4 regions of the Streptomyces sp. NPDC002176 genome follow, and region 4 is predicted to be linked to each of the others. Evidence: riboswitches for the same ligand, from Rfam matches in the RefSeq annotation. Region 4 holds a riboswitch; each other region holds the start of a gene.
What was found. A riboswitch is a leader RNA that binds a small molecule or an ion and turns the genes downstream of it on or off. The one in region 4 is predicted to bind cyclic di-AMP.
Positions count from the first base shown of each region.

Region 1: another riboswitch for cyclic di-AMP. It lies ahead of ACI2LY_RS13220 (transglycosylase SLT domain-containing protein); the one in region 4 lies ahead of ACI2LY_RS07775 (M23 family metallopeptidase).
Region 2: another riboswitch for cyclic di-AMP. It lies ahead of ACI2LY_RS22195 (C40 family peptidase); the one in region 4 lies ahead of ACI2LY_RS07775 (M23 family metallopeptidase).
Region 3: another riboswitch for cyclic di-AMP. It lies ahead of ACI2LY_RS27625 (transglycosylase family protein); the one in region 4 lies ahead of ACI2LY_RS07775 (M23 family metallopeptidase).

Region 1 is NZ_JBJDQW010000002.1:1,065,101-1,070,370, reverse strand. Features, by position in the region: gene ACI2LY_RS13235 (ATP-grasp domain-containing protein) at 1-1, shown strand, start outside; gene ACI2LY_RS13230 (NAD(P)-binding domain-containing protein) at 45-1,247, shown strand; gene ACI2LY_RS13225 (HAD family hydrolase) at 1,313-2,140, shown strand; gene ACI2LY_RS13220 (transglycosylase SLT domain-containing protein) at 2,206-2,688, opposite strand; cyclic di-AMP (ydaO/yuaA leader) riboswitch at 2,692-2,927, opposite strand; gene ACI2LY_RS13215 (polyprenyl synthetase family protein) at 3,476-4,486, shown strand; gene ACI2LY_RS13210 (outer membrane lipoprotein carrier protein LolA) at 4,710-5,270, shown strand, end outside.
Region 2 is NZ_JBJDQW010000004.1:659,473-664,742, forward strand. Features, by position in the region: gene ACI2LY_RS22185 (ATP-dependent Clp protease proteolytic subunit) at 46-672, shown strand; gene ACI2LY_RS22190 (hypothetical protein) at 680-988, shown strand; cyclic di-AMP (ydaO/yuaA leader) riboswitch at 1,330-1,543, shown strand; gene ACI2LY_RS22195 (C40 family peptidase) at 1,547-2,020, shown strand; gene ACI2LY_RS22200 (ATP-binding protein) at 2,100-2,570, opposite strand; gene ACI2LY_RS22205 (8-amino-7-oxononanoate synthase) at 2,793-3,923, opposite strand; gene bioB (biotin synthase BioB) at 4,102-5,270, shown strand, end outside.
Region 3 is NZ_JBJDQW010000006.1:432,640-437,909, reverse strand. Features, by position in the region: gene ACI2LY_RS27635 (septum formation initiator family protein) at 1-101, opposite strand, end outside; gene eno (phosphopyruvate hydratase) at 249-1,529, opposite strand; gene ACI2LY_RS27625 (transglycosylase family protein) at 1,835-2,536, opposite strand; cyclic di-AMP (ydaO/yuaA leader) riboswitch at 2,541-2,719, opposite strand; gene ACI2LY_RS27620 (transglycosylase family protein) at 2,922-3,944, opposite strand; gene ACI2LY_RS27615 (cytochrome P450) at 4,068-5,270, opposite strand, start outside.
Region 4 is NZ_JBJDQW010000001.1:1,725,469-1,730,738, forward strand. Features, by position in the region: gene ACI2LY_RS07760 (PLP-dependent aminotransferase family protein) at 1-495, opposite strand, end outside; gene ACI2LY_RS07765 (aldo/keto reductase) at 563-1,534, shown strand; gene ACI2LY_RS07770 (GntR family transcriptional regulator) at 1,716-2,387, opposite strand; gene ACI2LY_RS07775 (M23 family metallopeptidase) at 2,572-3,315, opposite strand; cyclic di-AMP (ydaO/yuaA leader) riboswitch at 3,328-3,481, opposite strand; gene ACI2LY_RS07780 (M16 family metallopeptidase) at 3,714-5,102, opposite strand; gene ACI2LY_RS07785 (M16 family metallopeptidase) at 5,099-5,270, opposite strand, start outside.

The sequences.
Region 1 (5,270 bases), on a different contig from region 4:
GGCAAGGCCACGCACGTGGCGCACCGCGTCCTGGGAGGGACTTCGTGATCCGACCGGTTGCAGTCATCGGGGCCGGGCCGTACGGCCTGTCCACCGCCGCCCACCTGCGGGCGCGCGGCATCCCCGTACGCGTCTTCGGCGACCCCATGGTCAGCTGGCGCGACCACATGCCGGAGGGGATGCTGCTGAAATCCACCCCGGCCGCCTCGAACTTCGACTGCCCGCAGCCCGGCCACACGCTCGCCGACTACTGCGACGCGGCGGGCGTCCGGCGCCTGGTCACCGACGAGGACATCGTCCCGGCGGAGACCTTCATCGGGTACGGGGAGTGGTTCCAGCGGCGGCTGGTGCCGGATCTGGAGCAGGTCCGGGTGGTGTCGGTGGAGCGGGGGCGGCCCGGCGGGTTCGAGCTGAAGCTCGACTCGGGGGAGCAGTTCGCGGCGCGCGCCGTGGTGGTCGCCACCGGGCTCTCCGGCTTCGCCCACCTGCCCGCCGAGCTGGCCGGGGCGGCGCTCGGCGGGCCCGCGCTGGTCTCGCACAGCTCCCAGCACCATGACCTCGGCCGGTTCGCGGGCAAGGAGCTGATCGTCGTCGGCGCCGGACAGTCCGCGCTGGAGACCGCCGCCCTGGCCGCCGAGGCGGGCGCGAAGGTGCGGGTCGTCTCGCGCGGCCGGGGGAAGGTCGCCTTCGGCGCGCCGCCCTGGAAGCAGCCCCGGTTCCGGCCCGAGTCGCCGTTCGGCCGCGCCTGGTCGCTGTGGGCGCTCAGCTACCACGCCGACCCCTACCGCTTCCTGCCCGAGGCCACCCGGCACCTGCTGGTCCGCCGGGTGCTCGGTCCGCTCGGCGCCTGGTGGCTGCGGGACCGCTTCGAGGGCCGGGTGCGGGTGACGGAGGTGGCGCGGGTGGCGTCCGCCGAGGCGGTGGACGGCGCGCCCGTGCTCACCGTGCGTACCCACGGCGGCCGCACCGACCGGCTCACCGCCGACCACGTCATCGCGGCCACCGGCTACCGGGTCGACCTGGGCGCGCTGGACTTCCTCGGCCCCGGCCTGCGCACCGGCCTCGCGGCCACCCGGGGCGCTCCCCGCCTCGGCCCCGGCTACGTCTCCTCGCTGCCCGGCCTGTACTTCACCGGTCTGCCCGCGGCGGCGTCGTACGGGCCGGTGATGCGCTTCGTGTGCGGCACGGAATTCGCCTCCCCGCGGCTGGCGAGGCACCTGGCGGCGGCACACGGCGCGCGGAGCTGATGGGTACGTCAACTCCGGTGCGCGCGGGGTGAGTCGGGGGGACCCGTGATCCGTATTCTCTGATCATGGCCGCACCCTCCGCTCCCTCCCCGCGCTCCCGTCCCTCGCTCATCGCCACCGACCTGGACGGGACGCTGCTGCGCGGCGACGACACGTTCTCCGCCAGGTCGCTCGCCGCGCTCGCGGAGGCGGCCCGCGCCGGTGCCCGGCACCTGGTGGTCACGGGCCGCCCCGCGCCCCGCGTACGCCCCCTGCTGGCCGCGCTCGGCGGCACGGGGCTCGCGGTGTGCGCGCAGGGCGCCCAGGTCTACGACGCCGCGACCCACACCCTGCTGTGGTCGGTCCGGCTGGACCGGGAGCTGGCCGAGACCGCGCTCGGCAAGATCGAGGCGGAGGTGGGCCAGGTGCATGCGGCCGTCGACCAGGACGGCGTGGACGGGCTCACCCTGATCGAGCCCGGCTACCGGATGCCGCACCCGACCCTGCCCGCCGTACCGGTGGAGCGGCGCGCGGAGCTGTGGCGCGCACCGATCAGCAAGGTGCTGCTGCGCCACCCCGGCCTGTCCGACGACGAACTGGCGGCCACGGCCCGCTCGGTCGTCGGCTCGCTGGCCACGGTCACCATGTCGGGCCCCGGCACGGTCGAGCTGCAGCCGTGCGGGATCACCAAGGCGACCGGTCTCGCGCTGGCCGCCGAGCGCCTGGGCCGCGCCCGCCGGGACACGGTGGCCTTCGGCGACATGCCGAACGACATCCCGATGTTCCAGTGGGCGGCGCACGGCGTCGCCATGGCGGGCGCCCACCCGGAGCTGAAGGCGGTGGCCGACGAGGTCACCCTCTCCAACGAGGACGACGGGGTGGCCGTCGTCCTGGAGCGTCTCTTCGCCCGGTGACACGGGCGGCCCCCGCCGTACGCGCGAGGCGTGCGACGGGGGCGCGGTGCGACGGTTGTACCGGCTTAGTACGGGCCGTTGACGTTGTCGATCGAGCCGTAGCGGTGGAACGCGTAGTTGCAGGCGGCGGTGATGTTGGCGACCGGGTTGTACGGGTCGAAGGAGGTGCCGGCCACGTGGTACGTGGCGAAGGTGGGGTCGATCACCTGGAGCAGGCCCTTGGACGGGGTGCCCTTGATGGCGTTGATGTCCCAGTTGTTGATGGCCAGCGGGTTGCCCGAGGACTCGCGCATCACGTTGCGGTGGATGCCGTTGTAGGTGCCCGGGATGCCCTTCTCGGCCATGATCGCCAGGGACTGGCGGATCCAGCCGTCCAGGTTGTTCGGGTACACGGTGGAGGCGGCGGCGGGCTTGGCGGCCGGGGCGGCGGAGGCGCTGGTGGCGCCGATGAGGGGGAGCGCGAACATCGCGGCACCGGTACCGGTGACGGCGAGCGTGCGGACGATGCGCTTGGTGCGGGCACGGCGCGGCTGAGCAACAGCAGACATGTCGAAGTTCCTCTCCGTCGCCTGCGAGGTGAGCTGTCGGGTTCGGGCGGGGAGGTGCCCGGCCGCGTCGTCCCCGGTGCCCGTCGGACACCGGGGACGATTTCGGCTTCACCCCGAGCCGTCCCGGCGCGACATGGGTCGCACCGGTCCGGCGGCTTACCTGGGTCCCCCGCTCCTGCCGTACGAATGAGTTCGTGAGTGGGTGTGTCAGACGCGGCAGGATTCGGCGTTCGCCTGACAGGGCGGGAACGTATGCGACCGCACATGTCCGGAACAAGTACCGGATTCACCCGAAGTACTAGTTGACCTTGGTCTGTCCCAAATGGCCTACTTGATCCTTTGCGGTCGCCAACCCTCAACTTCCGTACCGGGCACGGTGAGAAGGGGGTGAGAGGGGGGTTCGCGGGGGTAGGCGCGGAAGAGCGGCCCGCGTGAGCCAACTCACGGAATCGCAAAATACGCAAAATCAGACATGGGGGATTATGTGCATTTGGGCCGTCTGTGGGTATTAGGGAGTGTCGGTCCCGTCGGGGCGGAACCTCTGGGGCACTCCCGTTCGTTGGACCGGCATGACCCCCGGAGTGCCGGATCGTCCGACCGACTCCCCTCATATCGACCCTTGTCCATCCATCCAGGACATGCCGGACGAAAACCGATACCTCGTGAGCTGGACCGGTGGGTGCGATCGGTGATCCAAAGAGGACCGGATACGCTGACTTGACTGATGGCAGCGACCTATCGACAAGCCGTGAAGTCGCCAGCAGACACCAGCAGACAGGAGAACCTCGTGACCGTCGTCGGGCCGTTCGGGCTGAGCGTGCGGGACCAGGCACTGGAAGCCGATGTCCAGGCCGGACTGGCGGCTGTCGAGGCGGGCCTGCTAGAGGCCACCAAGAGCGAGGTCCCCTTCATCACCGGCTCCGCCCAGCACCTGGTGCGGGCCGGGGGCAAGCGGTTCCGTCCGCTGCTCGTGCTGCTGTCCGCCCAGTTCGGCGACCGGCACGCCCCGCGCATCGTGCCCTCCGCCGTCGTCGTCGAGCTGACCCACCTGGCCACGCTCTACCACGACGACGTCATGGACGAGGCGGCCGTGCGGCGCGGCGTGGACAGCGCCAACACCCGCTGGGGCAACTCCGTCGCGGTGCTCACCGGTGACTTCCTCTTCGCCCGCGCCACGCAGATACTCGCCGATCTCGGCCCCGAGGCCGTCCGCGTCCAGGCCCTCGCCTTCGAGCGCCTCGTCACCGGCCAGATACTGGAGACCGCGGGTCCCCAGGACGGCCGCGACCCCGTCGAGCACTACCTCGACGTGCTCTCCGGCAAGACCGGCTCCCTGGTCGCCGTGTCCTGCCGGTTCGGCGCCATGATGTCCGGCGCCGACGAGAGCGTCGTCGACGTGCTCACCCAGTACGGCGAGCGCCTCGGCGTCGCCTTCCAGCTCGCCGACGACGTGCTGGACATCGCCTCCGACTCCGACGAGTCCGGCAAGACCCCCGGCACCGACCTGCGCGAGGGCGTGCCCACGCTGCCCGTGCTGCGGCTGCGCGAGCGCGCCGCCCGGCTCGGCGAGCCCGCCGACCTCGCGCTGTGCGAGCTGCTGGACTCCGACCTCACCGACGACGCCCGGCTCGCCCAGGCGCTCACCGCGCTGCGCGCCCACCCCGCGCTGGACCAGGCCCGCCGCGACGCGGTGCGGTACGCGGAGGAGGCCCGCGCCGCGCTCGCCCCGCTGAAGGACTGCACGGCGAAGACGGCGCTGATCGAGCTGTGCGACGCCGTGGTGCACCGGGCCGGCTAGGACGTGCCGCTGCCCGACCCCTACGGGTCGGCGCGGGCGTCCGGTGCGTACGTCATACCGCAGGCGTACGCCGAGTTGGCTCCGTGGGCTGACGTTTGAGGACTGCCGAATTGGTCTGATGGGAACCAGGGAAACCACCACTCCTCACCGATCCGGGTGAGAATGGCGGCTCAGGTGGAACCCATAGAGCGCAGCCGCCGCCGACGACGGAGGTAAGGCAGACATGGCACCGTACGAATCCGACCACGCGACCGGCACCGGCCCCGACGAGGACCCGCGTACCGGCCGCCGCAAGGCCGCCCGGTACGTCGTGCCCGTCGCGGTGGTGGGTGTCGCGGCCGCCACCATCGGGCTGGTCCCGGCCCTCGCCGCCTCCGGCGACCCGGACCTGCCGAAGATCAGCGCCCAGCAGCTCGTCGAGAAGATCGCCAAGTCCGACGTCCAGCGGATGTCCGGCACCGTCAAGGTCAGCACCGACCTCGGCCTGCCCGACCTCGGCTCCCTCCAGGGCACCATGGGCTCCGGCGAGCAGGGCGACGGCTCCTCCGCCGACCCGCGCACCAAGCTCACCGAGCTGACCTCCGGCACCCACACCCTGCGGGTGGCCGCCGACGGCCCCGAGAAGCAGAAGGTCTCGCTGCTGGAGCGCGACGCCGAGTACAGCCTCATCCACAGCGGCAAGGACGTGTGGGGCTACGACAGCGCGAGCAACGAGGTCTTCCACACCACCGCCCAGCACTCCGGCGAGCAGGGCGACAAGCGCGGGCACCAGCCGTCCGCCACG
Region 2 (5,270 bases), on a different contig from region 4:
AGAAGCGGGGTCGTCAGTGGTCCCGTCGATCAGGAGGGGTGTGCCATGACCCGATCGAACGCCCGACATGTCCTGCCCGAGTTCACCGAGCGCGACGGAGGCGTCCGCCGCACGCTCGACCCGTACTCCAAGCTGTTCGAACACCGGATCGTGTTCCTGGGCACGCCGCTGGACGACACGGCGGCCACGGATGTGATCGCCCAGCTCATGCAGCTCGAACACGCCGCCCCGGACCGGGACATCACGCTGTACCTGAACTGCCCCGGCGGCGACTTCCACGCCATGACGGCGGTCTACGACACGATGCGCTACGTCGGCTGCGACGTGGGGACGTACTGCCTGGGCCAGGTCGCCTCGGTGGCCACCGTGCTGCTCGCGGCCGGTACGCCCGGCAAGCGGTTCGCGCTGCCCGGCTCGCGGGTGGTGCTGCGTCAGCCGGAGCTGACCGAGCCGGTGCAGGGGCAGCCCAGCGACCTGGAGATCAAGGCGGCGGAGCTGGTCAGGGCGCGGGAGCTGATGGAGGAGCTGCTCGTGCGGCACACCGGCCGGGACGCCGCCACCGTCACCGCGGATCTGGAGCGGGAGCGGGTGCTGGACGCCACCGGCGCCCTGGAGCACGGCCTGGTCGACGGCGTCGTACGCGACCGCAAGCAGCTGCCCGGCGCCCGGTGAGCGGGCCGTGCTGCCGGAGGAGCTGCCGCCGCTGCCCGCGCTGACCCGCGCCGAGGGCGAGCTGATCGACCGTTATCTGGAGGCGGCCGACCTGCTGGGCCGGATCAACCCGGCCCGGCACGGGGACACGTACCGGGCCCTCAGGGCGGCGCAGGCGCTGGTGCGCACGGCGGCCGCGCTCCGTGACGCGCTCGCGCTGATGCACGGGCGGGGCGAGGCGGAGCTGTACGGGCGCACGCTGGCACACGCGCTCCGGGTGCTGGACGGGGAGCGCCGGGCCGCGCGCGTCGCGCTCCCGCCCGATGACGTCGGCTGAGCCGGACACCGCCGTCGGCCGGACGGGGCACGGCGTGTCGTCCGCCGCGCCGAAACGGGCCGAACGTGCTACCGCCGACCGGTGTATCTCCGCGCCCGTTTCCGGACCCGCCGAGTTGCGCGCGGCGCGCCCGGCGGGCCGACGCGCGGCGATCGAATCCCAGGTCCGGGGCCATGCAGGGGAATTGACGGCGGCTCGGACATACCCCTGTCCACCCGAACGGGTGAGTGGTGAGTAACACCACAAACCCCCGGTTCCATTGGGATTTTCGGACAGGAGTGGGCCAAGATCCCTGTCTGACGACAAGACCCCGCCACAACGGCGGGGCGCATCCGGGCGGACGCCGAGTCCTGCCGCCACCCGGATGACCGGTCGACAGAAGTGCATCGGCAGGAGTGGAGGACCCGAGCAAGACGGGTCGCCGGGACGGATGTCCGCGAGACGCGGACGATCGTGCCGAGCAGCCCTTGGGGTGAAGCCGTGGTGACACGGCCGGGCAACTTCGCCAGCCCGAATCCGACAGGTCATCCTTCACAGGCGGCTGACGAAGGGTTGCGCATGACTGCGCTCAATCGTGTCCCGTCGCTGATGGCCCGGGCCGGTACGGCCTCGGCCCTCACCCTGGCCGCCGTGGGCGGCTCGATCATGGTGCCGGGACTGGCCACCGACGCCTCCGCCGCGACCACCGCGTCGAAGGCACTGAAGGTCGCCGCGTCCAAGAAGGGCGCCCCCTACCGCTACGGAGCCACCGGGCCGGGCCGCTTCGACTGCTCGGGCCTGACGCTGTACTCGTTCAAGAAGGCGGGCAAGAAGCTGCCGCGGACGGCCGCCCAGCAGTACAACAAGACGCACCACATCTCCTCGGGCCACCGCAAGGCCGGTGACCTGGTGTTCTTCCACTCGGGCTCCAGCGTCTACCACGTCGGCATCTACGCCGGTAAGGGCAAGATCTGGCACGCGCCGAAGTCCGGGGACGTGGTGCGGCTCCAGAAGATCTGGACCAAGAGCGTCTGGTACGGCCGGGTCAACTAGCGGCGCCGGAACACGGCTGGGGACGGCTTCCGCGGGCGTACACGCGCCCCGGAGCCGGTTCCTGGCCCCGCCGGGGCTCTCAGCGGGCCGGTGAGGGCTCCGGGCGGGCCGTGACGGTCAGCGGCCGGTCCGGGACGCTCCAGGGCAGCTCGACGAAGACGGTCTTGCCGCCCTCGCGGGTCGGCCGGACCCGGAGCTTGCCGCCGCACTCGACGGTGAGACACCGGATGATGGCCATGCCGCGCCCGTTGTCCTGGGCGACCGCCGCCGGGAGCCTCTTGGGCAGCCGCGGGTGGCTGTCCGTCACCCCGATGAGCAGCAGCTCGTCCCTGGCCAGCACGATGTCCACGGTGAAGGTGGGCGACTGGCCCAGGGTGTGCTGGACGGCGTTGGTGGCGAGTTCGGAGACGATGAGGCGCACCGTGTCGGCCACCTCGTCGTCCGAGGGCAGCCCCCAGCCCATCAGGGTGCCCACGACATAGGACCGGGCCGTGGAGACCGAGGCGGGATCGCTCGGCAGAGTGACGGATGCTTCCAGATGGTCTGCCATGGCGAAGTCGTCCCTTTCCCACGGGCGGCCCGCCGACCTCCCACACGCCGCGCGGCGACGCGGGGCGGAGGCTTCGGACACGGTCCCGCTCTGGTGCGTGCAGGTCACCCTGCCATCACGGGGCCGGTCCGGGGAACCAACCCCCCAGATACGCGGACATCTGTCGCTCAACGGGGTGAACTCTGCGACGTGCGCCCGTATTTGACGGGGTTTTTCCCGACCTCAGCTGGGCCGAACGGCGGTGATGACCCGAACGGCCCGTTCGATCTCCGCCCCGGACAGGTCCGCGCGGGCGGTCAGCCGCAGCCGGGAGACGCCGTCCGGGACCGACGGCGGGCGGAAACATCCCACCGACAGACCCTCGGCACGGCAGTCGGCGGCCCAGCGCACCGCGGCGTCGGCGGACGGCGCCCGTACGGAGACCACGGCCGCGTCCGGGCGGACCGCCGACAGACCCTCGGCGGTCAGCCGGGCGTGCAGTTCGGCGGCGACCTCCCGGACGCGCGCCGGGCGCTCCGGTTCGCGCCGGAGCAGCCGCAGCGCGGCGAGCGCCGCCCCCGCGGCGGCCGGGGCGAGTCCGGTGTCGAAGATGAACGTCCGCGCGGTGTTGACCAGATGGCCGATCACCCGCGCCGGGCCCAGCACCACCCCGCCCTGGCTGCCCAGCGACTTGGACAGCGTCGCGGTGACCACCACGTCGGCCGCGCCCGCGAGCCCGGCCGCGTGCGCCGCGCCCCGGCCGCCCTCCCCCAGCACGCCGAGCCCGTGGGCGTCGTCCACGACCAGCCCGGCCCCGTGCTCCCGGCAGACGTCGGCCAGTCGGCGCAGCGGGGCGGCGTCGCCGTCGACGGAGAACACCGTGTCGGAGACGGCGATCGCCTCGCCCCGGTGGGTCGCCAGCGCCTTGGCCACGGCCTCCGGGTCGGCGTGCCCGACGACCTGGGTGGTGCCGCGCGCCAGGCGGCAGCCGTCGATCAGGGAGGCGTGGTTGCCCGCGTCGGAGACGATCAGCGAGCCGTGCGGACCGAGCGCGGTGACGGCGGCCAGGTTGGCGGCGTACCCGGAGGACAGGACGAGGGCCGCCTCGAAGCCGCAGAACGCGGCGAGTTCGGCCTCCAGCCGGGCGTGCAGCTCGGTGGTGCCGGTGACGAGGCGCGAGCCGGTGGCGCCGCCGCCCCAGGTCCGGGCCGCGTCCGCCGCGCCCTCGACGACCTCCGGGTGGCGGGCCAGGCCCAGATAGTCGTTGCTCGCCAGATCCAGCAGGGGCGAGTCGGCGGGACGGGGGCGCAGGGTCCGCAGGAGTCCGGCGCGGCGGCGCGCCTCGGCCTGCTCGTCGATCCAGCCGAACGCCATGGCTCCTCCGGGCTTTCGCTCACACGGGTTGTATAGACACACGGGTTTTGTAGACAACAGACAGACACTAGCGGCGCGGAGAGCCGCCCATGATGTGGCAATACCCACACGGTGAACCCCGGTCGTTGTGCGAAGTCTCCTTGGCCCCGGGCGGTCGGGTAGGACAGGATCAAGCCTCATGGACCTGCTGAACACGCTGGTGGACAAGGGACTGCGGCGCGAGACGCCGACGCGCGAGGAAGCACTCGCCGTGCTCGCCACCTCCGACGACGACCTGCTCGATGTGGTGGCCGCGGCCGGCAAGGTGCGGCGGCACTGGTTCGGCCGCAGGGTGAAACTCAACTATCTGGTCAACCTCAAGTCGGGCCTGTGCCCGGAGGACTGCTCCTACTGCTCGCAGCGGCTGGGCTCCACCGCGGGCATCCTCAAGTACACCTGGCTGAAGCCCGACCAGGCGTCCGAGGCGGCGGCCGCCGGGCTCGCCGGGGGCGCCAAGCGGGTGTGCCTGGTGGCGTCCGGGCGCGGACCGACGGACCGGGACGTGGACCGGGTCTCCGACACCATCAAGGCCATCAAGGACCAGAACGAGGGCGTGGAGGTGTGCGCCTGCCTCGGCCTGCTCTCCGACGGCCAGGCGGAGCGGCTGCGCGCGGCGGGCGCCGACGCCTACAACCACAACCTCAACACCTCCGAGGCGACCTACGGCGAGATCACCACCACCCATACCTACGCCGACCGGGTGGACACGGTGCACAAGGCGCACGCGGCCGGTCTTTCCGCCTGCTCGGGGCTGATCGCGGGCATGGGTGAGCGCGACGAGGACCTGGTGGACGTGGTGTTCGCGCTGCGCGAGCTGGACCCGGACTCCGTGCCGGTGAACTTCCTGATCCCGTTCGAGGGCACCCCGCTGGCCAAGGAGTGGAACCTCACCCCGCAGCGCTGTATGCGCATCCTCGCCATGGTCCGCTTCGTCTGCCCGGACGTGGAGGTGCGGATCGCGGGCGGCCGTGAGGTGCACCTGCGCTCGCTCCAGCCGCTCGCGCTGCACCTGGCCAACTCGATCTTCCTCGGGGACTACCTGACCAGCGAGGGCCAGGCGGGCAAGGCCGACCTGGAGATGATCGCGGACGCCGGGTTCGAGGTGGAGGGCGCGGACGAGGTGACCCTGCCGGAACACCGGGCGGCGGCCGGTGGCGGCTGCGGCTCGCACGCGGCGGCGGGCGGGTGCGGTACGGACGCGGAGTCGGCCGGGTGCGGTTCGCACGCGGGGGGCGGCGTCTGCGGTACACCCGAGGCTTCCGCGCCCGCCGAGCCGCGCACCGATCTGGTCGCCGTGCGCCGCCGGGG
Region 3 (5,270 bases), on a different contig from region 4:
TGCCGCTTGGTCTGGGACCGGTAGACGCGGGCCGCCGTCTGCTCACCGAGCAGCCGCAGCCTGGTCGTGGTGGAGAAACGGTCCCGGTCCCTCGCGGCCATCTGGCCCTCCGCCTCCGCTGTGCCTCTTGTGCTGGGGGTTCCTGCTGTGCGCTGACGCGCGTACGTCCCCGGACACGGTACGGGACCGGGTCCGGGGACGTACGTACGACGGGCGGGGGCGGCCCCGCGCCGACCCGCGCCGGGGTATCAGCCCTTGAAGCGCGGGAAGGCGCTGCGGCCCGCGTAGACCGCGGCGTCGTCGAGGATCTCCTCGATGCGCAGCAGCTGGTTGTACTTGGCGACGCGCTCGGAGCGGGCCGGGGCACCGGTCTTGATCTGGCCGCAGTTGGTGGCGACGGCCAGGTCGGCGATGGTGACGTCCTCGGTCTCGCCGGAGCGGTGGGACATCATGCACTTGTAGCCGTTGCGCTGGGCCATCTCGACGGCGTCCAGGGTCTCGGTCAGCGAGCCGATCTGGTTGACCTTGACCAGCAGGGCGTTGGCGATGCCCTCCTCGATGCCGCGGGCGAGGCGCTCGGGGTTGGTGACGAAGAGGTCGTCGCCGACGATCTGCACCTTGTCGCCGATGCGGTCGGTGAGGACCTTCCAGCCCGCCCAGTCGTCCTCGAACAGCGGGTCCTCGATGGAGACCAGCGGGTAGGCCGCGACCAGCTCCTCGTAGTACTCCGTCATCTCGGCGGCGGAGCGCTCCTTGCCCTCGAAGAGGTACTTGCCGTCCTTGTAGAACTCGGAGGCGGCGACGTCGAGCGCGAGGGCGATCTGCTCGCCGGGGGTGTAACCGGCTTCCTTGATGGCCTCGAGGATGAGGTCGAGGGCCTCACGGTTGGAGCCGAGGTTCGGGGCGAAGCCGCCCTCGTCGCCGAGGCCGGTGGCGAGGCCCTTGTTCTTCAGGACCTTCTTGAGGGTGTGGTAGACCTCGGCGCCCCAGCGGACGGCCTCGGAGAAGGACTCCGCGCCGATCGGGGCGATCATGAACTCCTGGATGTCCACGTTGGAGTCGGCGTGCGAGCCGCCGTTCAGGATGTTCATCATCGGCACCGGGAGCAGGTGCGCGTTGGGGCCGCCCAGGTAGCGGAACAGCGGCAGGTCGCTGGCCTCGGAGGCGGCGTGGGCGACGGCGAGGGAGACGCCGAGGATGGCGTTGGCGCCGAGCGAGCCCTTGTTGTCGGTGGCGTCCAGGTCGAACATGGCCTGGTCGATCAGGCGCTGCTCGGTGGCGTCGTAGCCGACCAGCTCCGGGCCGATCTGCTCGATGACGGCGAGGACGGCCTTCTCGACACCCTTGCCCTGGTAGCGGTTCGGGTCACCGTCACGCAGCTCGATGGCCTCGAAGGCACCGGTGGAGGCGCCGGACGGGACGGCGGCACGACCCGTGCTGCCGTCGTCGAGGCCGACCTCGACCTCGACCGTGGGGTTGCCTCGGGAGTCCAGGATTTCCCGAGCTACAACAACGTCGATGGACGGCACGAGCATCTCCTTCGTGGATGTGACGCGATGAGTGCGGGGCGCGCCGGATGGCATGCCTTGCGTCTAGAGCCTAACCGTCCCAGGGGTGCCGGCCATCGACCGACCGCCTCGTGGACGGGGTGGTGCAGGGAGACCGTACCTATTGTTCAGGCCCGGAACAAAGGGTTCTGGGCAACAGGCGGGCCGGGGGCGGAACGCGCACCGCCCCGGCGCGCGGGGGAAGCGCGCCGGGGCGGGGGTCCGTGGAAGGACCGGAAGCTCAGGGGCCGATCGGGCTGGGGGCCGACCCCGTGAGCGGGTCGCGGTTACTTCAGGTGCAGCATCTGGCCGGGGAAGATGAAGTCGGCCTTCTCGACGATGTCCTTGTTCAGGTCGTACAGCTTCTTCCAGCCGCCGTCGACCTTGTGCTTCGTGGCGATGGAGCTGAGCGTGTCGCCCTTGACCACCTTGTACTCGCCATCGCCCTTCTTGACCTTGTCACCGGTCGGGGTGGTGACGGTCTTGCTCGCGTCCGGGCGCTCGGTGGAGCGGGACGCGGCCTGGTCGTCGGAGGTGCGGTCGGAGGTGTCGGCCGCGGCCTTGTCCTCCGTCTTGGTGTCCGTGGAGGGAGCCGGGGCGGCCGAGCCGCTGTACGGCGTGCTGGACAGGCCCGTGCCGCAAACCGGCCAGGCACCCTTGCCCTGGGCGGAGAGCACCTTCTCGGCGACGGTGATCTGCTGTTCCTTGCTCGCCTTGTCGGCGGTGGCGGCGTACTGCGTACCGCCGTACGCGGCCCACGTGGAGGCGGAGAACTGCAGACCGCCGTAGTACCCGTTGCCGGTGTTGATGGACCAGTTGCCGCCCGACTCGCACTGGGCGACGGCGTCCCACTCGGAACCGGTGGCGGCGGACGCGCTGCCCGACGCCATCACCGGGCCCGCGACGGCCGCACCGGCGACACCGGCGAGCGCGAGGACACGGACGGTCTTGGACGGGCGACGGCGCTTGCCCTTGCTGGAGAACAGCATGGATCGATCCCCTCACCGACGCCTGCGAGGTGAGCTGTCGGGTTCGGGCCGGTTGAGTTGCCCGGCCACCCCTCCCTGGTACTTCCGGAAGGCGTGGCTCCACCCCAAGCCCGTCCCGGCGTCAATCACCGGTTCGGGCACCTACCTTGGGTCCCCCGCTCCTGCCTACGGCGCTTGACGCGACGATTGTCCCCGACGGCCGCTGGCAGGATTCGGCGTTGCGGCCACGGGTGCTCGTGGTGACGAGCGGTCCCGACCGTAGACACGCCTCGCGGCGAATTTCAAAAACGATCAGGTCTTCTGAGAGTCATCCCACACTTTCGCCAAATAGGACATATAAGAGGATAGCGGGGCGTCAAATGCCGCTACATGAAGCCTGTTGGCCCTATTCGCCCGGCAGCTTCAGGGTCTGCCCCGGGTCGACATGGTTCGGGTCCGAGCCGATGGCCTGCTTGTTCGCGGCGTACAGGGCCTCCCAGCCGCCCGCCACGTCAAGGGAGTCGGCGATGGAGCCGAGCGTGTCACCGTCGCGGACGGTGTAGCCGCTCGGGGAGGCGGTGGCGTGGCGGCCCGTGGCGGCCGCGTGCTGACCTTCCGTCACGCTCTCCTCGGCGCTACCACCCCGGTGACGGCCACCGCCGCCGAGGTCGCCGGTGTCGACCAGGCTCCAGGAGCCGCCGGTCTCCCACGAGTCGTCCGACTCCTTGGCGGCCGGGGCACTGGGGGCCGAACCGCCGCCCTTGTAGCCGCCGTCGGACGCGGCGGGCGCGGAGCCGCCGGAGCGGGAGGTGTCGGTGTCCTTGCCGGAGTGGCCGGAACCGGCCGTCTCGTCGGCGCTCGCGGACGGCTTGCCGGTCTCCTTGGCGGAGGAGTCGGACGACGGGGACGAATCCCCCAGTCCGGACGAGTCGGAACCATCGGACGAAGCGCCCGCTTCGGGAGCCTCGCTCGACTGGTCGGCACCGCTGTCCGAGCCGCCCTGGTCGGCGGACGGGGACTCGCTGACGCCCGTGTCGACGTCCACCGAGGCGGAGTCGGAGGTCAGTCCGGCGAGCAGGGCGCAGGTGGCCCAGTGGGTGGTGCCCTGCTCGGCGAGGATCTTCTCGGCCACCGAGATCTGCTGCGAACGGCTGGCCTGGTCGGCGCTGGCCGCGTACTGCGTGCCGCCGTACTTGTCCCAGTCGTCCTGGGATATCTGGAGGCCGCCGTAGTAACCGTTGCCGGTGTCGGCGCTCCAGGAGCCACCGCTCTCGCACTCGGCGACCTTGTCCCAGGTGGTGCCGTCGGCCGCGTTCGCGCTCGCCGCCCCGAGGAGCGGGATGGCGATGGCGGACGTGGTCACGCCGGCCGCGACGAGGAGCGCCGGAGCCTGGCGGGGTCGACGGTGCCTACCGTTCCCGGAGAGCATGCGGTTGCCTTTCGTGCGACAGCAGTACGGCGTGGCAACTGGTGCTCGGCGCCACACTGATGGGTGAACGTAGCGGCAGACGATCGCTTGTCACAAGTTCATGCCGCACAGATCACGTGAAGATCACATAGTTGAACGTCCGTCATGTGTGTTTTCACGACTGGGACCAACCGGTGTGAACTCCACCGGCAGCGTGCGCAGTCCACGCATGATCAGCCCGCCGCGCCAGCGGAGTTCGGCCGGATCGGCCGCCAGCCGCAGATCCGGGAGCCGGGTGAGCAGGGTGGCCAGCGCGGTCTGGCCTTCCAGCCGGGCGAGCGGGGCGCCCACGCAGTAGTGGATGCCGTGCCCGTACCCCAGGTGCTGGTTGTCGCGGCGGCCGAGGTCCAGCAGGTCAGGGTCGGCGAACCGCTCCGGGTCGCGGTCCGCCGCCGCGAGGACCACCAGCACCGGGTCCCCGGCCGCGATGTCCTGGCCGCCGATGGTGAGCGGCTCGGTGGCATAACGCCAGGTCGCCAGCTCCACCGGGCCGTCGTAGCGGAGCAGTTCCTCCACTCCGGTCTGGAGCAGTCCGGTCTCCCCCGCCGCCAGCGAGAGCTCGAGCCTGCGGCGCTCCTCGGGGTGGGTGAGCAGGGCGTAGGTGCCGTTGCCGATGAGGTTGACGGTGGTCTCGAAGCCCGCGAAGAGCAGGATGAAGGCCATCGCGGCGGCCTCGTTCTCGGTGAGGTGCTCGCCGTGGTCGGAGGCTCGGATGAGCGCCGAGATCAGGTCCTCGCCGGGCGCGGGCTCGGCGGGGAGTGCCTGGCGCTTGCGGTGGATGAGGTCCGCGAGATAGCCGCGCATCTTCTTCACCGAACGCGCCACCCCGCCCCTCGGCCCGCCGCCGTGCCGGATCATCATGCCCGCCCAGTCCCGGAAGTCGTCCTGGTCCTCGCGGGGGACGCCGAGCAGGTCGCAGATGGCGTAGATGGGGAGCGGGAAGGCGAACTCGTGGATGAGGTCGGCCGAGCCCTGCTCGGCGAACCGGTCGATGAGGTCGTCCGTCAGCTCCTGCACCCGGCCCGCGAACTCGGCGACCCGGCGCGGGGTGAACGCCTTGCTGACCAGGCGGCGCAGCCGGGTGTGGTCCGGCGGGTCGATGTTCAGCAGGTGGGTCATCAGGTCGGCCTTGCGCTCACCGGGGATGCCGGTCTTGCCCTTGGCCTGCGCGGTCTCGGCGTGGTGGGCCGGGTTCTTGCTGAGCCGCTGGTCGGCCAGGGCCTGCTTGGCGTCCGCGTACCGGGTGACCAGCCACGCGTCCACCCCGCTGGGCAGCTTGGTCCAGCG
Region 4 (5,270 bases):
GCCCCGGGAGCGGCGCAGGTGGTCGGCCAGGACCCGGCGAAGCTCGGGGTGTCCGCCCGGCGGGGGGAAACCCAGGTCGGCGAACGGCACCCGGCGCGCCTGGTCGCGGACCGCCTCACCCCACCGGGCGCGCGGGAACGCCCGTAGATCCGGCAGGCCCGGGGTCAGGTCGAACTGGGCCTGTGGTGTCGGCGGTCGGTCGGCCTCCGGCGGCTCCGGCACCGTGTCGGGAGTCCAGCGCACCCTGGTGGCCGACCCGACCCGCGCGTCCAGGTACCCCTCAGCCACCAGTTGCGCGTACGCCTGGGTGACGACCCAGCGGGAACAGCCCAGGTCGGCGGCGAGGGTGCGGCTCGGCGGCAGCGCACTGCCCGCGGGCAGCCGCCCGGAGCGGACCGCCGCCCGCAGCGCGCGGGTCAGCCGCTCGTGCTTCGCGCCCGCCCCCGGGAGGTCGAGCAGCGCGCCCCACGCGAGATTGGTCCGGGATTCCTCCATGCGAATGGATCGTAGGGCCGAGCCAATCGCCGTTAGCGTCATCCGCGATCACCAACAGGAGGTTCACATGGAACAGCGGACCTTGTCCGACGGCGGCGGGTCGAGGCTCGGCGTGAGTGCGCTGTGCCTGGGCACCATGCACTTCGGCACGACGGTCGACGAACGGCGGGCGTTCGCCATCCTCGACCGGTTCACCGACGCAGGCGGCACGTTCATCGACACCGCCAACACCTACGCGTTCTGGGTGCCTGGCGGCACCGGTGCGGAGAGCGAGGAGCTGTTGGGCCGGTGGCTGGCGTCCCGGCGGGCCAGGGACCGGGTCGTACTGGCCACCAAGGTAGGAGCGCTGCCCGACCCGCCGGGCGCCACCTGGCCGCAGCACGCGGAAGGGCTGTCCCACAAAGTGGTCCGGGCCCAGGCCGAGGCCAGCATGAGCCGCCTGGGCACCGACCACCTCGATGTCTACTTCGCCCACATCGAGGACCGGCGCACACCGTTGGAAGACACCGTGGCCACCTTCGCGTCGTTGGTGACCGACGGCCTGGTCCGGGTCACCGGGTGCAGCAACCACGCCGCCTGGCGCGTCGCCCATGCCCGTGAGATCGCCAGGAGCGCGGGGCTGCCCGGCTTCGCCTGCGTCCAGCAGCGCCACACCTACCTACGGCCGCGGCCGGGCGCCGAGTTCGGCGCGAACCCGCACATCAGCGACGAGCTGCTCGACTACGCGCGCGAAGAGCCCGACCTGACCGTGCTCGGCTACTCGGTGCTGCTGTCCGGCGCGTACACCCGCTCCGACCGGCCCCTGCCCGAGCAGTACGACCACGAGGACAGCAGGCGTCGGCTGGCGGTGCTGGCTGACGTGGCGAACGAGTTGGGCGCGACGCGGAACCAGGTGGTCCTCGCCTGGCTGCTGCGCGGCGACCCGCCGGTGCTGCCGGTGCTCGGCGTCAGTTCGGTGGACCAGCTCGACGAGTGCCTCGGCGCCCTGGATTTGGAGCTGGACGACGAGCTGCGGCACCGCCTCGACAACGCCTCATGACCTTGCGAGACCCCGCCGGAGGCGGCGAGAGATGCACCCCCACTCATTTCGAAGACGCGCTATCGACGCGGGGAATTCCGGCACCACGAAAAGCGCGCCGTCGGTGAATGGCGGCACGTCGGAAAAAGGGCAGCGCAATTGCCCGGCACGCGAATATCCCTCTTTGTATACAGCGCCCGTGTTAATTCCGGAGTCCCGCTGTGTTTACAGCATGTTGCGGGTGCCGGGTGGGGGTGCGCGGTCGGTGGGCGAGGGTCGCGCGCTCGGTGTGGAGCGCGGTGACCGCCCGCGCGCGTTCGGCGTCGCCGCGTGCCACCGCGTCGACGATCGCGCCGTGTTCCGCCCAGGTCTCCGGGGGGCTGGCCGGGCCGTCCACGGTGTACATCCAGGCGATCTTGTGGCGGAGCTGGGTGAGCGCCGAGGTCAGCGCGTGGCTGCCGCACGCCTGGGCGAGCGTCTCGTGGAACCAGCCGTCCAGCGCGCGCAGGTCGTCGCTGTTGCCGAGCCGCGCCCGCTCCTGACCCAGTCTGACCAGGCCGCGCAGCACCTTCAGATGGGCCTCGGTGCGCCGCTGGGCGGCCCGCGCGGCACCGAGCGGCTCCAGCAGCAGACGCATCTCCAGCAGGTCGGCGGCCTCCTGCTCGGTGGGCTCGGCCACGCAGGCGCCCGCGTGCCGCCGGGTCACGACGAAGCCCTCGGCCTCCAGGGTGCGCAGCGCCTCGCGGACGGGGACGCGGGAGACGCCATAGCGGCGGGCGAGGACCTCCTCGGTCAGCCGGGCGCCGCGCTCGTGGACCCCGGCGACGATGTCGTCCCGGATCGCCGTGCACACCGAGTGCGCCGGAATACGCATGACCCACCTCCGCCTTAATGCCCGTGAAACGCCGACGACCGCGCTTGTTCCGTGACTCTATGGCAATGCGCGGAGATTTCCGATGGCGGACCGGAATCCATGGCTATTTTTTGGACAGCACCCGGAGGAAAGCGGGCAGCGAAAAGCCCCGGCCGGGTGGGCCGGGGCTTTTCGCAGGAGAGGGTCAGACGTTCACGCCGTGCTTGCGGAGGTAGGCGACGGGGTCGATGTCGGACCCGTAGTCGGGGCCGGTGCGCGCCTCGAAGTGCAGATGCGGGCCGGTGACGTTGCCGGTGGCGCCGGACAGGGCGATCTGCTGGCCGGGGACGACCCGCTGGCCCACGCTGACGCCGATGGACGACAGATGGCCGTACTGGGTGTACATGCCGTCGGCCATCTTGATCACGATCTCGTTGCCGTACGCGCCGCCCCAGCCGGTGGAGACCACGGTCCCGGCACCGGCCGCGTGGACCGTGGTGCCGCTGGCGGCGTGGAAGTCGATGCCGGTGTGCGAACCGGACGACCACAGGGAGCTGGAGGACTGGTAGGCGGTGGAGACGTAGGAGCCGGTGATCGGCATGACGAAGGAGTTGAGAAGCTTGCGCGCGGCGTCGCGGGCGGCGCGCTCCTTGGCCTCGCGGGCCCGCTCGGCGGCGGCCCGCTCGGCGGCCTCCTCGGCGGCCTTGCGCTCGGCGGCCGCCTTCTGCGCGGTGGCCTGCGCGGCGATCTCGTCGGCGAGGGTGTCGCTGACGGCGATGACGGGGGTGAGGCCGGTGTTCTCGACGGAGTTGTCCGCGGCGAGTGCCGGGGAGGCCGCGAGGGTGCCGACGACACCGGTGGTGAGGGCCGCCACACCGGCCGCGGTCGCGGTGGTGCGCTTGACCCGACCGGGCTTGCGGTGCTTCCCGGAGGCGCACATGAACGCCATGAGCAGGCTGTTCCTTTCCTTCCCTCTCGCCTACCGGGTTAGCTGACGGGTTCGGAGCAGGAAGGTCTCCTACGGCCGCCCTCGCATGCGCGCGGGCGCCCGATTCACCCCAGGGACTGCGGTGGGTCCCCGGCTCCCCCTACGGGGGACTCGGCGATGACTGTCCGGTGCCGCGGGCGCGGCGCACTGCCTGACGAACAGCCCGGAAGAAGCTAAAGGGGACGGGAGCGGATCTTCAAACGGGTCCGGACTTTTGTAGCGCATCCCACACGCCAGAGGGGTAACCTCCGCCTCAATCCGGACATTTGGTGACCGCTGTTCGAGCACACTCCCGAACACACGTGTGGACCCTGACGACTCATGTGCCATCAGGGCCCACACGCGCAAGCTCGCGTCGGCTACTCGGCCGAGACCACCTTGACCTCGCCGATGCCCAGCGCCTCGACGGGCTCCTTGATCTGGGCGGCGTCGCCCACCAGGACCGTGACCAGCCGGTCGGCCGGGAAGGCGTTCACCACGGCGGCCGTGGCCTCCACAGTGCCGGTGGCGGCGAGCGTGCGGTACAGCTCCGCCTGGAAGTCGTCCGGCAGATGCTGCTCGACCTGGTCCGCGAGGGTGCCCGCGACGGCGGCGGCCGTCTCGTACTTCAGCGGGGCCACGCCGACGAGGTTCTGCACGGCCACGTCCCGCTCGGCGTCGGTCAGCCCCTCGGCGGCCAGCGTGTGCAGCACCGTCCACAGGTCCGCGAGCGCGGGGCCGGTGTTCGGGGTGTCCACGGAACCGCTGATGGCGAGCATCGAGGCGCCGGTGCCGTCCGGGGCGGAGCGCAGCACCTGGCCGAAGGAGCGCACGCCGTAGGTGTAGCCCTTCTCCTCGCGCAGGACGCGGTCCAGGCGGGAGGTGAGGGTGCCGCCGAGGCAGTAGGTGCCGAGCACCTGGGCGGGCCACACGCGGTCGTGCCGGTCGGAGCCGATCCGGCCGATGAGCAGCTGGGTCTGCACGGCGCCGGGCCGGTCCACGATGACCACACGGCCGGTGTCGTCGGCGGTCACCGGCGGCACCGGGCGGGCCTGGCCGGGCGTACCGGTCCAGGCGCCGAGGGTCTCGGCGAGCAGCGCGTCGAGGTCGATGCCGTCGAGGTCGCCGACGACGACCGCGGTGGCGGTGGCGGGGCGCACATGGCGGTCGTAGAAGGCGCGGACGGCGCCCGCGTCGATCTTCTCGACGGTCTCCTCGGTGCCCTGGCGCGGCCGGGACATGCGCGCGGAGGACGGGAACAGCTCCTTGGACAGCTCCTTCGCGGCACGGCGGGCCGGGCTGGCCAGCTCGTGCGGGATCTCGTCCAGGCGGTTGCGGACCAGGCGCTCGATCTCGCTCTCCGCGAAGGCGGGGGCACGCAGGGCGTCCGCGAGCAGGGTGAGGCCCTTCTCCAGGCGGGAGGCGGGCACCTCCAGGCTGAGCCGGACGCCGGGGTGGTCGGCGTGTGCGTCCAGCGTGGCGCCCGCGCGCTCCAGTTCGGCGGCGAACTCCTCGGCGGAGTCCTTGTCGGTGCCCTCGGAGAAGGCGCGCGCCATCAGGGTGGCGACGCCGTCGAGACCGGCCGGTTCGGCGTCCAGGGGGGCGTCGAGCAGTACCTCGACGGCGACGACCTGCTGGCCGGGGCGGTGGCAGCGCAGCACGGTCAGGCCGTTGTCCAGGGTGGAGCGCTCGGGGGCCGGGAACGCCCACGGCTTGGCCTGACCGGCCTGCGGCTGGGGGTGGAACTCCATGGGGGCGAGCTCGGTCACTTGGCCGTCTCCTCGTCGTCGTTGCCGGCCTCTACGGTGGCCTCGTGCTCCGGGTCGTCGGGCAGGTCGGTGTCCTCGACCGCCTCCGGGGACTTCGGCTCGTAGACGAGCACGGCGCGGTTGTCCGGGCGCAGGCGGGCCGCCGCGACCTCGCGGACCTCTTCGGGA